2 regions of the Providencia sp. PROV208 genome follow, and region 2 is predicted to be linked to the other one. Evidence: predicted binding sites of a transcription regulator. Region 2 holds the regulator's gene; the other holds the start of a gene.
What was found. Region 2 encodes ArgR, which controls arginine synthesis, uptake and breakdown. Its sites were predicted from a motif close to ANTGAATAAAAATACANT; they were not measured.
Positions count from the first base shown of each region.

Region 1: a site for ArgR is predicted at 1,817-1,834, ahead of argA (amino-acid N-acetyltransferase). Genes of this name have one in related genera too.

Region 1 is NZ_JAMPNS010000008.1:49,567-52,995, reverse strand. It holds gene PR766_RS06725 (hypothetical protein) at 1-329, shown strand, start outside; gene argA (amino-acid N-acetyltransferase) at 442-1,782, opposite strand; gene amiC (N-acetylmuramoyl-L-alanine amidase AmiC) at 2,176-3,426, shown strand.
Region 2 is NZ_JAMPNS010000004.1:113,792-117,220, forward strand. It holds gene mpl (UDP-N-acetylmuramate:L-alanyl-gamma-D-glutamyl-meso-diaminopimelate ligase) at 1-1,049, shown strand, start outside; gene PR766_RS03895 (DUF6122 family protein) at 1,095-1,505, opposite strand; gene argR (transcriptional regulator ArgR) at 1,613-2,083, opposite strand; gene mdh (malate dehydrogenase) at 2,555-3,429, shown strand, end outside.

The DNA.
Region 1 (3,429 bases), on a different contig from region 2:
CGGCAATGTTAGCGCCTAAAGGTTCTCGTTTAACTATTCATGGTGAAGATGTACAAATCGATTTTGGTACAGATGAAGGTTTAGCTATTTACTTTAATGGCACAGAGCTACCCGATGAAGTATATGAAAACAATGATATTAATGATTTATTTGACCAACTGGATGAGGCAGTAGAGGATATTGGTGGCATCCACGGTGTTTGGGATGGACCAACTGAAACCGCATTTTACTTTTATGGTAGTTCTTTTGCTGAAATGGAAGCAATTTTACGCCCATTATTAGATGCAAATCCACTGTGTGAAAAGTGCCGCGTCGTTCAAACCGCTTAACTTAACACTAAGTTGTATTAAAGAAAAACCCAGAATGTTGCTTGAACATCTGGGTTTATGATTGCGCATTAAATCGTGTGGCGAATTAATTTTTTCGCCTGTTTCTGGGGACTTAAGCCGCTTGGCTTTTAATATCGAGCATTAATATTTTTGATTTACGCTGATAGTTATAGAGCGCCTGTTTTTTCATGGGGAGCATTTCAATCTCAGCGGGGATAAAACCACGTTCTTGGAACCAATGAATACTTCGGGTGGTTAAGACGAAAAGTTTATCCAATTCCAGTTGCTTCGCTTGTGCCATGACACGCTGTAATAGCTCTTCACCACGAGAGGAGCTGCGGTAATCTGGGTGTACGGCTACGCACGCCATCTCACCAAGTTTTTCTTCAGGGTAAGGGTAAAGCGCTGCGCAAGCGATCACCAAGTTATCCCGCTCAATTATGGTAAATTTATCAATCTCCATTTCGAGTTGTTCACGTGAACGCCTAACTAAAATTCCTTGCTGCTCAAGTGGTCTAATTAACTCTAAAATTCCCCCAATATCATTAATATTGGCTCGGCGAGTTTTTTCAGAGCTTTCCATAACGATTTGCGTACCGATACCATCACGGGAGAATAACTCTTGGATTAACGCGCCATTTTCTTGATAGCTGAGTAAGTGACTACGGCGAACACCTCGGCGGCATGCTGAAGCAGCACCCCGTAAAAAGCGAACGGTTCCAGAGTAATAATCACCTTCTGACTCCAATTCTTGGATTCGTTCTTCAGCTTCATTCGGGAATAGCTCAGATAAGATATTACCTTCTTTATCAGCAACCCCTTGAGATGAGCAAAAACCAATGAGTTTTTCGGCTTTAATTTTAACGGCAAGCTGGGTGGCAATTTCTTCAGAGGTAAGATTAAAGCTTTCACCAGTCACTGAAACGGCGACAGGACCAATCAAAACGATCGAACCGTTATCTAATTGCGCATTGATTGCATCTTCGTTAATGCGACGGATACGACCACTATGGCAATAGTCAATGCCATCATCTACGCCAAGAGGTTGTGCAATGACGAAATTACCACTCACAACGTTAATATGTGCCCCTTGTAACGGTGTATTGCCTAAACTCATTGATAAGCGGGCTGTAATATCTAGCTGTAGAGCACCAGAAGCCTGTTTAACGTATTCAAGAGTATTCGCATCTGTCACACGGGTATGCTTGTGATAAATAGCATCGTAATTATGCTCTGCAAGAATCCCTTCTATCTGAGGACGAGCACCATAAACGACGACTATACGGATGCCTAAACTATGCAATAAACCTATATCATTGACAATGCTAGGAAAATTTTCATGCGCTATTGCTTCACCGCCAAGCATGATAATGAATGTCTTGCCTCGGTGGGCGTTTATATAAGGTACCGAATGGCGAAACTCATCAACCAACTCGGTGCTGCGCTCTTTCATAACTACCCTCTTAACTGAATTTTTATTCGCAATAACTGTATTTTTATTCTTTTTGACAAGAAATATCAAGTAAAAGTTGGGACAATAAAAGTAACAAATTTATTTTTAAGGTTTACATATCTCTAAATATAAATGGATATAATCACAACAATTCAATCTGCATATCAGATTATTGCCAATAAATGTTATTCGACATTTGAGCATCATTAACTATTTAAATTACGTAAATATGGCGTTTATATGGCATTGAATAGATGCGTGCTGGGATATAAATAGAATAGATTGGTAATGACAAAGGATGAAGAACTAGATAGAGTGCGAATTAATCGCTAATATATTATCTCTTATTTTAGATATTATTAAACTTTTCAGGAAATAGATTCGGAATTATTGATGAGTCATCAAGATCACAGCCCATCAAAACGTCGCCTATTGCAAGGTGCGGCGGCAGTCATGCTATTAAGTGTCAGCCCATTTGGATTTGCTGCCAGTAGTAGTGTTGTTGCTGTTCGTATTTGGCCAGCCTCGAGTTATACCCGTATTACTCTTGAATCCAGCATTCCTTTAAAGTATCGCCAGTTTGTTTTAAACAACCCTGAGCGTATTGTTGTTGATTTAGAAGGCGTCCAATTAAATAACGTTCTTAAGAATATGGGAAGTCAAATTCAGTCTCGAGACCCTTACTTAAAATTAGTTAGGGTGGGGCAGTTTGATCCTAAAACGGTACGTTTAGTGTTTGAAGTTAAGAATAAAGTCACACCTCGGTTCTTTACTTTACCGCCAGTAGCTGAGTTTAAACACCGTTTAGTCATGGACTTTTACCCAGGTAAAGGGGTTGAAACCAATGATGATCCGTTACTTGCGCTTCTTGAAGATTACAATAAAGGTGATTTAGAAGAGAGCATGCCTGCACAGGCGAAGAAACCGGGTAAAGCAGGTACGGATAGACCGATTGTTATTATGATTGACCCTGGTCATGGTGGGGAAGATCCCGGTGCGATTGGTAAATATAAAACGCGTGAAAAAGATGTGGTTTTACAAATTGCGCGTCGTTTGAAAACGCTAATAGATAAAGATCCTAAAATGCGAGCTTATATGACGCGTAATGAGGATGTCTTTATCCCATTGAAAGTGCGTGTTGCGAAAGCGAGAAAAATGCAGGCAGACTTATTCGTTTCTATTCATGCGGATGCATTTACGAATCGCTCAGCGAATGGCTCATCTGTTTTTGCATTATCCACGAAAGGAGCGACCAGTAATACGGCGCGTTATCTTGCTCAAACTCAGAACGAAGCTGACTTAATCGGTGGCGTGAGCAAAAGTGGTGATGTCTATCTTGACCATACAATGTTAGATCTGGTGCAAACAGCAACCATTAATGACAGTTTGAAGTTTGGTGATGAAGTCCTGAAACGGATGGGTAGAGTGAATCGGCTGCATAAAAACAAAGTAGACCAAGCTGGTTTTGCTGTATTGAAAGCTCCTGAAATTCCGTCTATTTTGGTAGAAACTGCGTTTATCAGTAACCTAGATGAAGAGCGTAAGCTTAAAACCGCGAAATTCCAACAGCAGATGGCAGAGTCTATTTTTGAAGGGATTAAAGCCTATTTTCGTAATGGTGGCGAGTTAGCTATTCGTAACTAATTA
Region 2 (3,429 bases):
CTCACGGTAAAACAACAACCGCGGGGATGCTTGCGTGGATCCTCCAAGATTGTGGCTATGAACCTGGCTTCCTGATTGGCGGTGTTCCGGGGAACTTTGATGTTTCTTCCCAAATTGGTAAGAGTCCTTTCTTTGTCATTGAAGCGGATGAGTACGATTGTGCATTCTTTGATAAACGTTCCAAGTTTGTTCATTACAGCCCTAAAACTCTGATTTTGAATAACCTTGAGTTTGACCATGCGGATATTTTTGAAAATCTAGAAGCGATTCAAAAGCAATTCCATCATTTGGTTCGTATTGTACCTAGTAGTGGCAAAATCTTTATGCCTAGTAATGATAGTAACCTCAAACAAGTCATGAACATGGGGTGCTGGAGTGAACAGGAGCTGGTGGGAGAAAACGGCGAATGGCATGCAGTGAAACTCAATCATGATGGTAGCCAGTTTGAAGTGTATTACCAGCAAGAAAAAGTGGGTGAAGTGAACTGGTCCCAAGTGGGTAATCACAATATTCAAAATGGCTTGATGGCAATTGCAGCTGCTCACCATGTTGGGGTTCCTGCGAAAGAAGCCTGTTTAGCATTGGATAAATTTATTAATGCGCGTCGCCGTCTTGAGCTACGCGGTGTTGAGAATGAGGTTAGTGTTTATGATGACTTCGCTCACCATCCAACGGCAATTTTAGCGACGTTAGAGGCATTACGTAGCAAAGTTGGTGGTACTTCACGTATTATTGCTGTGCTGGAGCCTCGCTCAAATACCATGAAAATGGGGATCAGTAAGAATGATATCGCGCCAGCTTTAGGTCGTGCGGATGAGGTCTTTTTATTCCAACCCGCCAATATTCCGTGGATGGTAACGGAAATTGCGGAGCATTGTGTGCAGCCAGCGCGTTGGCACGCTGATATTGATGCTCTCGCCAACATGGTGATTGAGACAGCTCAACCTGGCGACCACATTTTAGTCATGAGTAATGGCGGGTTTGGTGGGATCCATGAAAAGCTACTCGCTGGATTGAAGCGTAAAGCGGAAGCAAAACCGGAAGAGTAATATCAAAACTTCACATAAAAGCCCTAACAGTTTGTTGGGGCTTTTTTATAGTTGCTGAAGAATTTCGGTATTTGCTGAAGCAGGAGGACCTGAACAGCTTAATACCGTACCCTGTATCTCTTTCTTCACGTTGCCTAAATAACAATCTACAGAATCAGTAAATAGATGGAACAGGCATCCGACAGCAATAGCTTTTAATTTCCAAGATGGGAAAAAGAACAGCACAACATAAGCGATTGCCGCCCAAATTGTATGCATAGGATGGAAACCCACACCGCAACGATCAGGATCAAAAATAGGATCCGCAAGAAGATGGTCGAGATCGATAACCATCGTTGAGACCATTAATAATCCAGCAAGCTTCCAATTTTTTCGCCAAAATAAATAGCCAAATAAAAAAGGCACTAAAAAATGGAAACCGTAGTGAACGATGTTTCTTAAGATCTCAAATAACACAGGTTTATCTCGATAAGAATCAGTGGAAGACGGGTCACTATAGTGCCAAAAATGAAAAGAGGGAACTCAGTTCCCTCTTTTTAGATATATAAAGCGACGGGAAAGGACTAAAGTTCTTGTTCAAAGAGAACCTGAATGGCTTCGTACAGTTCGCGAGTCGTAAAATCATTCGTTGGTGTGGAGAAAATCGTATCATCACCAGCGATGCTGCCTAAGATACCTTCAGCTTTGCCGAGGGAGTCTAGCAGTCGGGCGATGAGCTGTGCTGCCCCTGGACTGGTACGGATCACAACGACAGAGTGGTTGTAATCAACATCTAAAACTAAGTTTTTCAATGGGCTAGTAGCAGTTGGGACACCTGGCTCGGTAGGTAAACAATACACCATTTCCATTTTTGCGTTGCGGGTACGTACAGCACCAAACTTCGTTAACATTCTGGAAATTTTAGATTGATTAATGTTTTCGAAGCCTTGCTCTTGAAGCGCAATCACAATTTCTGCTTGGGAGCTGAACTTTTCCTCTTTAAGGAGTGCTTTAAAGGCTTTTACCAAGTCTTCTTGTTTCGACATAGTGCGCATAATTAACCCATCTTTTTGGTATTAAACTGAGCTGTATTATGTGGAAAAGTGCATTTTTATGCAAGATAATTGAGTTTTGATGGTTTAATGAGCGATTTAAGATACGGTTTTTCTGGTAGGAAGCGCGTGATTATCTTAAATTGTTGGTTTGAAATTTAGTTTAAAAATAATTTGGTTTAACAATAAGTTGCTGTGAAAAAAATGTTAAATTATTAATCGGTGATTAATAAAGCATCAAGTAAAATTACATTTGATGTTAAATGCAATAGCAATAAAAACTATTTGTTAAAAAAGTGCCCGTTATCTCATTAACAGATAAGGAATTTGTTTAGAATAGCCCTATTGTGTTGGTGATTTATCTTGCGTTAACACTTCTCTCTAACTGTTAAAGAATTGTTTTTTATAAGTAATATGTTTAGTGCGTAGTCAGATGAATTCATATATTTTAAAGTACAATTAAGGAGTTTTAGAATGAAAGTTGCAGTCCTAGGTGCAGCAGGTGGTATCGGTCAGGCTCTCGCCCTTCTTCTCAAAAACCAGCTCCCAGCAGGTTCAGAACTCTCCCTCTACGACATCGCGCCAGTCACTCCGGGTGTTGCTGCTGATTTAAGCCACATCCCTACAGACGTTAAAGTTGTTGGTTTCGCGGGTGAAGATGCTACACCAGCACTGAAAGGTGCAGATGTTGTATTAATTTCTGCGGGTGTTGCACGTAAGCCAGGAATGGATCGCTCTGACCTGTTTAATGTGAACGCAGGCATTGTACGTAACCTTGTTCAACAAATCGCGGTCACCTGCCCGAAAGCACTGGTTGGTATTATTACTAACCCAGTGAATACTACCGTGGCTATCGCGGCTGAAGTCCTGAAAAAAGCGGGCGTATATGATAAAAACCGTCTGTTTGGTGTAACCACACTGGACATCATTCGTTCAAATACGTTTGTTGCTGAATTAAAAGGCAAGAAAACCCACGAAATCGAAGTGCCGGTTATCGGTGGACACTCAGGTGTGACAATTTTGCCATTACTGTCTCAAATTCCAGGTGTTAGCTTCACTGATGAAGAAATTGCTGCACTGACTAAGCGTATTCAGAACGCGGGCACTGAAGTGGTTGAAGCTAAAGCAGGTGGCGGGTCAGCAACATTATCTATGGGTCAAGCAGCAGCTCGTCTGGGCTTATCTCTGGTCCGTGGTCTTCAAGGCGAAAGCAACGTGGTTGAATGCGTATACACAGAAGGTGAAGGTGAACACGCTCGCTTCTTCGCACAACCTGTTGTATTAGGTAAAAACGGTATCGAAAAACATTTACCAATTGGTAAGTTAAGTGCATTTGAAGAGAAAGCGCT